DNA from 3 places in the Mucilaginibacter sp. FW306-07-L genome. Region 2 is predicted to be linked to each of the others. Evidence: riboswitches for the same ligand, from Rfam matches in the RefSeq annotation. Region 2 holds a riboswitch; each other region holds the start of a gene.
The links. Region 2 has a riboswitch for S-adenosylmethionine ahead of AC3WJC_RS09150 (cysteine desulfurase family protein). Riboswitches for the same ligand answer to the same signal wherever they lie in the genome.

Region 1 (3,138 bases), 1.8 Mb from region 2:
GCTTTTCAGCAAGGTAATATGGCGGTGCTGATCGACGAATATTCGGCTTCGGCCAGCGAGATATTATCCGGCGCTTTGCAGGATCTGGACCGTGCCGTAATTGTGGGCCGCCGTTCATTCGGCAAGGGTTTGGTACAGCAGCAGTTTCCGTTTGATGATGGATCGGCAATAAACCTTACTGTGGCGAGGTATTATACACCTTCGGGCAGATCAATACAGAAATCTTACAGCCGTGGCATCACCAGCTATCGTAATGAGCTGGCCGAACGTATGCGTAAAGGCGAGTTGTTTTCGGCCGAGATGAGTTTGAATGATAGCGCGCTGAATAAAAGATCGCCATACCGTACCAGCAGCGGCAAGCGGGTGTTTAGCGGCGGCGGCATTATGCCGGATGTTTTTGTACCCGCCGATACCGCGCAAAGTACCCCGCTTATCATTGCGCTGACCGACGCGCAGGCATTTACTTCATTCGTGCTTGATAAAATGCAGCCCACGCTACGCTCCTATAACGTGGCGGATAACTTTGTTAATACCTACACGGTAACCGATGCCGAACTGGATAGCTTTATGCACTATGCTTCGGGATTGATGAAGCCGGTGAGCAAGGCTGATGTGGCAGCCAACGCACCTGCTATAAAAACACTGCTAAAAGCCTATGCCGCCCGCTTTAAATGGGGCGATAGCGCGTACTTTCAGGCTGTAAATAATAACGACAGCGCATTTAACAAAGCGCTGACAGCTATCCGCTAAAAACAGTTGCACATTATAAACTTATTGTGCAATTTTGCAACGCTTATGGAGAAAGACGGAGGGATTAGACCCTGCGATGTCTTAGCAACCTGTGCTTACAAGGTGCTACATTCTACTTAACCGCAACTAAGTGGTTAGGAAAGATAAGCGAAAGTCAGATTACAACACCCGACTTTTCGAGATAAGCTGTATTTAGATTTGAGCTATTAGACATGAGATTTGAGATAACTTCAACGTTATTCGATCCCATAAATTTATGATACCTCGAATTTTTGATATGCGATTTTAGATGTATGGAGGTTGCTCTCACATCTCAAATCTCCTATCTCATATCTGAACAAATGGACATTAGAGAAGAACTTAAAAAACGCATACTGGTTATTGACGGGGCAATGGGTACCATGATACAGCGGTACCAGCTTACTGAAGCCGATTTTCGTGGCGAACGTTTTGCCGCGCATCCGTCGGACTTAAAAGGTAATAACGACCTGCTTAACCTTACGCGGCCCGATATTATTAAGGCCATACATGCCGAATACCTGGATGCAGGTGCAGATATAATCGAAACCAACACCTTCAGCACGCAGCACATATCGCTGGCCGACTACCACATGGAGGAATTGGCTTACGAAATGAGTTATGAGGGTGCCCGTATTGCCCGTGAGGTAGCCGACGAGTATAATAAAAAAACACCCGAGAAACCACGTTTTGTAGCCGGTGCCGTTGGGCCTACTAACCGTACCGCATCCATATCGCCGGACGTGAATGATCCCGGTTACCGTGCCGTGAGTTTTGACGATCTGGCCGGGGCTTATTATGATCAGGTACGCGGTTTGGTTGATGGCGGCTCGGACTTGTTACTGGTTGAAACTATATTTGATACCCTGAACGCCAAGGCGGCCCTGTTTGCCATCCAGCGCTATGCGGAAGAAAGCGGTAAGCATCTGCCGATCATGATATCGGGTACCATAACCGATGCTTCGGGCCGTACCCTTTCGGGGCAAACGGTTGAGGCGTTCTGGAACTCCATTCGCCATGCCAATTTGCTGTCGGTAGGGTTGAACTGTGCTTTGGGTGCCAAAGAGATGCGGCCATACCTGGAGGAACTTTCAAACAAGGCCGATGTATATATTTCAGCCTATCCTAACGCGGGCTTGCCTAACGAGTTTGGCGCGTATGATGAAACCCCGCACGAAACCGCGCACCAGGTTGATGATTTCATAAAAGCCGGACTGGTGAATATAGTCGGCGGCTGCTGCGGAACCACGCCAGATCACATCAGTTGTATTGCCGAGCGAGCTGAGAAATTTGCACCGCGCCAGTTACCGCAGATTGAACCATACCTGCGCCTGAGTGGTTTGGAGGCGGTAACACTTACGCCCGAAACCAATTTTGTAAACGTAGGTGAGCGTACCAATATCACCGGGTCGCCAAGATTCTCGAAGCTGATTTTAGCTGAGGATTATGAAGCTGCCTTAACCGTTGCCCGTCAGCAGGTAGAGGGCGGTGCCCAGGTCATCGACATTAACATGGACGAGGGCATGATCGACTCGGAAGCCGTGATGGTTAAATTCCTGAACCTGGTAGCTTCCGAACCTGATATTTCCAAGCTGCCCATCATGGTGGATTCATCCAAATGGACGGTGATCGAAGCTGGCCTGAAATGTTTGCAGGGTAAAGGCATCGTAAACTCCATCTCGCTTAAAGAGGGTGAAGAAAAATTTAAAGAATACGCTCGCAAGGTGCAAAGCTATGGCGCTGCCGTAGTAGTAATGGCGTTTGATGAAACCGGCCAGGCCGACTCACTGGAACGCCGTATCGAAATATGTCAGCGCTCATACAACATACTGGTTAACGAAGTTGGTTTCCCTCCGCAGGATATCATCTTCGATCCGAATATATTAACCGTGGCTACCGGTTTAGAGGAGCACAACAACTATGCGGTTGACTTTATTGAAGCCACCCGCTGGATAAAGCAAAACCTGCCGTACGCCAAGGTGAGCGGTGGGGTAAGTAATATATCCTTCTCTTTCCGCGGTAATAACGTGGTGCGTGAGGCTATGCACTCGGCATTTTTGTACCATGCCATTAGCGCCGGGTTGGATATGGGCATTGTGAACGCCGGTATGCTGGAGGTTTATGAGGAGATACCCAAAGACCTGCTGGTACTGGTAGAAGATGTGCTGCTTAACCGTCGCCCTGATGCTACCGAACGTTTGGTCGAGTTTGCCGATACCATAAAAAGCAAAGGCAAAGAGATCATCCGTGATGAGGAATGGCGCAAGGAGCCGGTTGAGAAACGCCTGTCGCACGCGCTGGTGAAGGGTATTATTGAGTACCTGGATGCCGACGTGGAAGAGGCGCGCCAGCAATACGCCCGCCCGCTGG
Region 2 (3,138 bases):
GCGCTGCTTTACGTTCTTGATAACATCAGAGGAGTTTTCGCCTTTCAGCATCATTACGATAGCGCCGGTAACTTCGCCAATAGGATGGTAGGTTAGCGCGCCATACCTTGTGGCCGAGCCAAGCTTAACCTCGGCAATGTTTTTTATGAGCAGGGGGGTACCCGCCGATGTGGTTTTTACCACTATGTTTTCAATGTCGGCAATGCTGCCGGCCAAGCCTTCGCTGCGGATGTATAATACAGTGGGTCCTTTTTCGATATATGCGCCGCCCGTATTCTGATTATTAGCTTGCAGGGCGTTAAACACATCAGTAATACTCAGCCCCATTGATTTTAGCTGCATGGGGTTAACCGCCACCTCATATTGTTTTAGTTCGCCGCCAAAGGTTGATATATCGGCAACGCCCTTGGTGCCCAACAACTGGCGGCGCACCAGCCAATCCTGTATGGTACGCAGATCGGCCAACGAGTATTTATCTTCATAGCCGGGTTTAGGGCGCAATACATATTGATAGATCTCGCCCAGCCCGGTTGATACGGGCGCGAGTTCGGGCTTGTTGGCGTTTTCATTAATGTCTATCTGTTGCAGGCGTTCGGTAACCTGCTGGCGTGCCCAGTAAACATCTACACCATCCTCAAATACTACGGATATAAGCGAGAGGCCGAACCTCGACAGGCTGCGGCTCTCTTTTAAACGCGGAATATTGCTAAGTGCCTGCTCAATAGGAAAGGTGATCAGGCGCTCTACATCCTGTGCGCCTAATGATGGTGCTGTGGTGATGATCTGTACCTGGTCGTTAGTAATATCGGGTACGGCATCAATAGGCAGGCGGCTAAGTTCAAATACGCCATAAACTATCCATAGCGCGGTGAAAATGCCAACTGCCAGTTTGTTTTTAACTGAAAACTGAATGATTTTATTAAGCATGATTTGCCTATTAAATGATACAGAACGGGTATAAATAATAGACTGATAGCATGCAATTAATGCAGGCCATCATATTTAATACCCGATTAAGAAATAAAAGGAGGCAAATCAGGCACAGGGCGGACGAAACAAAGCCGCTAAGGCAGGATCAGGAATAAAGCACTGCCTGTATAAAGGATATGGTTTGTTTAATGCTTCAAAGTGATTTTTGATGGTGATGCTGCGAACCATCGGTATAAAGAATACATGGGCGGAATGCACATCAAGCTTTTTAAAGGGTAGCTGCATGTCGCGCTCATTGTCGTTATCATTCAAATCATCGCCCCAGTAGTGCATGGAGAGGAATTGCATCAGGCTCACGCTATTATCACGCTGTTTATGTTCGGCAAAGTGCTCAAACAAAACGGGCAGCTTTAATAGCTGATGCAGCTCGGTGTTATCGGCGGCAATAAGCAAGAGCAATATGTAAACGCAAAATTTGTTCACTGTTGCAAATGTACGGCTTAAAGCAACTTGAGCCAAACCTTAAATAGCAATGATTTATATATTCAAAAAAATAATCTATAAATTCTATATGATTAGTAGAATATAATTATATATTTGCATCATAGTTCTTTTAAATACTTATCCAGAAAGACAGAGGGAAAGGCCCTATGACGTCTTAGCAACCTGTACAGCAATGTATAAGGTGCTAATTCCTGCCCGGTAACATGCCGGGATAGATAAGAAGGTGTATGTTCATACGCTCTTTCCGGATAAGTTAACTGTTTGAAAATTAATTTATAAAGGAAATATTATATGAGCATCTACTTTGATAATGCAGCAACCACCCGTATTGACGGAGAAGTATTCAACACCATTACTCCGTACCTTATTGATAACTTTGGCAATCCTTCATCAACCCATCAGCATGGCCGACTGGCAAAGCAAGCCATTGAACAATCGCGCGAAACCATTGCCGGTTTAATTAACGCCGATCCATCCGAGATCATATTTACCAGCGGCGGTACTGAGGCTGATAATACCGCTTTGTTATCAGGCGTGCGCCTTCAAAATATTAAGCATGTAATAACTACACCGTTTGAGCACCATGCTGTGCTTAATACACTGAAAGCCCTGCAATCATCCGGTGAGATAGAATTAAGCTTTATCAACATAGATAAGTTTGGCAACCTTGACCATGATCACCTGGAATATTTGTTGCAAAGCAAAGGACGGGCGCTGGTATCAGTAATGCATGCTAATAACGAAATTGGCAATATCAACCATATTGAACTGATCGCTGAGGAATGTTGTAGGCACAACGCTATATTTCATACTGATACCGTGCAAACCATGGGGCATTATAAACATGACCTTAAAACGCTTGGCGCGCATTTCATCGCGGCATCAGCACATAAATTTCATGGGCCTAAAGGCATAGGGTTTTTATACTGCCGTGATGGTGTTGGACTGGAAAAATTAATTCATGGCGGCTCACAGGAACGCCGCCTGCGCGCCGGTACCGAAAATATACCCGGCATAGTAGGTTTAGCCAAGGCGCTTGAAATAGCTTACAGCCATATTGATGAACATGCGGCCTATGTACTATCGCTTAAAAACAGTATGCTACAAGGGCTGAGCGAGTTGATACCCGGTGTACAGTTTAATGGTAACTCAGCCGATGCCGGTAAAAGTTTGTATACGGTATTAAGTGCTGCCTTTCCGCTTAACTTCGCTAATGGTAACCTGATCGGATACCTGGATGATAACAATATCTCAGTTTCAGGTGGCAGTGCCTGCTCGGCGGGTTCAGCATCGCATGTGCTGCAGGCTATAGGGGCTGATCCATCAAAACAAACCATCAGGTTCTCTTTCAGTAAATATAATACTGCTGCCGAGGTAGAACATACGGTTAATCTACTGGCTGCATTGCGTAATTCGCAGGCGGCTTAATTGAATAAAAATAGTCGCGTGACCGAGAGGAGAGGTGGGGGTCTGCAAAACCTTATACGGCAGTTCGAATCTGCCCGCGACGTCGATGCTTAACAGGTGGAAGAGTTAGTTTATTGTTAATAAAGCAATCAATTTGAGCTGGTTATACACCACTATGTTTAAAGGCAATTAAACAATTGTTAAGAAATTCAATCCCCGTAACAATGATTTTCTGATCTCGTTTACAGAGATAAATCTATCAACAGAATGCATTGCCAAAAGAGGAAGAGAAAATTT
Region 3 (3,138 bases), 140 kb from region 2:
GCGGCAGTGCGTTAGCCGCTGTATCAGGATTGATGATATATAACGGATCAGTTGAAAAGATGGTTTGGCCTTTACTGATGGTATAACGGTATTGCTGCGTAATCTGATTATTCTTGTAAAACAGCAATTCGCCGTTCTTAAACTCAATATGTAATATATACCGGGCGGTTTCGGGCGTTGTGGTTACGCCGGCAAAGCCACCGGTTGTTCTTTTCCAGTCCCACTGCCCGCTAAGGCTTTCAGGATCAATGGCGTTATCATCCTTAGTTATACGAGTGGCTTTACATGCAAAAACAGAAACCGCTATTAAAACCATTAATATTACATTTTTCATTATTCAGGTTTTTTATCAATACGTACATTTACCGCCGTACGCTACAAATATTGCTATGAAAATTGAAACCATCGCCATACATGCCGGTAATCACCCTGATAAATCTTCGGGCGTGGTTATACAGCCTATTACCCTTTCAACCACATTTATAAAGGATGAACAGGGCGAATACCTTTCAGGCCACATTTACAGTCGTTCATCAAACCCTAACCGGACATCGTTAGAGAATGTTTTGGCACAACTTGAGGGCGGCGCTGATGCCGCGGCTTTTTCATCCGGAAACGCGGCGGGCATGGCGGTATTTCAATCACTGCAACCGGGCACGCACATTATTTTGCCTGATGATATGTACCACGGCCTGCGCAACCAAGTTAAAAACCTTTTCGCCGGTATCTTAGAGTTTGATTTTATTGATGTGAACGATGAAACAGTTCTCCAACAACACATAAAACCAAATACAGGCGTTATCTGGATAGAAACCCCATCAAACCCGTTATTAAAACTTTCTGATATAAAAAAAGTGGTTAGCATAGCTCATGCCAAGGGTATAAAAGTGGTATGCGACAATACCTTCGCAACTCCTATCTGCCAGCAACCACTTGCACTGGGTGCCGACCTGGTAATGCACTCCAGCACCAAATACTTTGGCGGCCACAGTGACCTAATGGGCGGCGCATTAATAACATCTGAAAAAAGCGACTGGTGGCAAAAGATACGTCAGGTACAGGAAATGGGCGGCGCTATCCCCTCACCTGCTGATTGCTATTATCTGGTAAGGAGTATAAAAACACTGCCCTATCGTGTACGTGGGCATGTAAGTAACGCGCAGCAAATAGCGGATTTTCTGGAAGGTCATGATAAGGTGGAGCAAGTATTATATCCCGGATTGGCCTCGCATCCGCAGCACGAACTGGCATCGGCACAAATGAGCTTATATGGTGGGATGCTGTCATTTTTAGTTAAAGGCGGCCAGCAGGAAACAAGTAAGGTAATTAATGCCCTCAAACTATTTACCCAGGCCACCAGTTTGGGTGGTGTAGAGAGCCTGATAGAACACCGGGCGTTAATTGAAGGGCCTGATACCAAAACGCCGCGCAACCTGCTTCGGGTATCTGTCGGGCTGGAGCATGTTGATGACCTCTTTGCTGATCTTGACCAGGCTTTGGAATGTTTTTAGCGTTTAAAACAAATAAAATTTGGATTTATAAATATCTTTAACATACATTTGCAACAATATTTGGCAGCAAATATTTAAGATCATTCCCCTCAAAAAGGTTTGGTTTATAAAGAAGCGGCGAGAGAACAGGCTCAAATACCCGCTGGCAACCCTTCAGCAACTGAAGAAGGTGCCAATTCCTGCCCCGGAAGAATAACCCCGGGAAATATAAATTAACAAACAAATGAAAAGTTTATTTAGCATTCTCGAAAACGTAGTACAGTATAATCAATATGGTTTAAACCGTTGTTGCTGTATGCGCATGTGTTGCTGCTAAGCCACACTAATTAACACGCTAACCACTTCTGTATGTACGCGTGTAACCGAACGGGATACTTATATCCTGTTGCTAAACAAACAAAACATTAACCTTTTATAAATTAATCCCAAAAAATCATGTCTGCTACGAACCTTAAATTTGAGACTTTACAATTACACGCCGGTCAGGAAGTTGATGCCACTACGGGCGCACGTGCCGTACCGCTGTACCAAACTACCTCATACGTTTTCAACAATGCCGAGCATGGCGCAAACTTATTCGCGCTAAAGGAATTCGGTAACATATATACCCGCCTGATGAACCCTACTACCGACGTGTTTGAGAAACGCGTAGCGGCATTAGAGGGCGGTGTTGCGGCTTTAGCCACTGCATCAGGCCAGGCAGCTCAGTTTTTAGCGTTGAATAACATTCTTCAAGCCGGTGATAACTTTGTAACCTCACCATATTTGTACGGCGGTACTTACAACCAGTTCAAGGTATCGTTTAAACGGCTGGGCATTGAAGCCCGTTTTGCCAAAAACGATTCGGCAGAAAGCATTGAAGCCTTGATTAACGAGGGCACCAAAGCCATCTACCTGGAAACCATCGGTAACCCTGAATTTAACATTCCTGATTTTGAAAAGATAGCGGCCGTTGCCAACAAGCACGATCTGCCTTTAATAGTTGATAATACTTTTGGTGCTGCCGGTTACCTTTTTCGCCCGCTGGAGCATGGCGCGCACATTGTAGTACAATCAGCCACCAAATGGATCGGCGGACACGGCACCAGCATTGGCGGCGTTATTGTTGATGGCGGTAATTACAACTGGGGCAATGGCAAATTTCCGCAGTTTACCCAACCGTCCGATGGTTATCATGGCCTGGTATTTAATGATGTATTTGGCATCGGCGGCCCGTTTGGCAATATCCAATACATCATCCGTGCGCGGGTTGAAGGCCTGCGCGACTTTGGCCCGTCACAATCGCCATTTAATTCATGGTTGCTGATACAGGGTTTGGAAACCTTGTCGTTACGCGTTCAGCGCCATGTTGATAATACGCTTGAGTTAGCCAAATGGCTGGAGCAGCATCCGTTAGTGGCTAAGGTAAACTACCCCGGCCTTACATCATCCCCTTACCATGATCTTGCAAAAAAATACTTGCGTAATGGTTTTGGCGCGGTATTAACCTTTGAGGTTAAAGGCGATAAGGCTAATGCCTCTGCCCTGATAGATAACCTGCAACTGGTAAGCCACCTGGCTAACGTGGGCGATGCCAAAACCCTGATCATCCAACCATCGGCAACCACGCATCAGCAATTAAGCGACG

Region 1: another riboswitch for S-adenosylmethionine. It lies ahead of metH (methionine synthase); the one in region 2 lies ahead of AC3WJC_RS09150 (cysteine desulfurase family protein).
Region 3: another riboswitch for S-adenosylmethionine. It lies ahead of AC3WJC_RS08530 (O-acetylhomoserine aminocarboxypropyltransferase/cysteine synthase family protein); the one in region 2 lies ahead of AC3WJC_RS09150 (cysteine desulfurase family protein).

The regions. Positions count from the first base shown of each region.
Region 1 is NZ_JBYSXI010000001.1:266,793-269,930, forward strand. It holds gene AC3WJC_RS01185 (S41 family peptidase) at 1-750, shown strand, start outside; SAM riboswitch class I at 791-900, shown strand; gene metH (methionine synthase) at 1,092-3,138, shown strand, end outside.
Region 2 is NZ_JBYSXI010000001.1:2,088,545-2,091,682, reverse strand. It holds gene AC3WJC_RS09160 (CusA/CzcA family heavy metal efflux RND transporter) at 1-927, opposite strand, end outside; gene AC3WJC_RS09155 (hypothetical protein) at 1,036-1,413, opposite strand; SAM riboswitch class I at 1,549-1,656, shown strand; gene AC3WJC_RS09150 (cysteine desulfurase family protein) at 1,726-2,862, shown strand; tRNA gene AC3WJC_RS09145 (tRNA-Cys) at 2,875-2,945, shown strand.
Region 3 is NZ_JBYSXI010000001.1:1,943,781-1,946,918, reverse strand. It holds gene AC3WJC_RS08540 (hypothetical protein) at 1-334, opposite strand, end outside; gene AC3WJC_RS08535 (trans-sulfuration enzyme family protein) at 390-1,511, shown strand; SAM riboswitch class I at 1,613-1,725, shown strand; gene AC3WJC_RS08530 (O-acetylhomoserine aminocarboxypropyltransferase/cysteine synthase family protein) at 1,947-3,138, shown strand, end outside.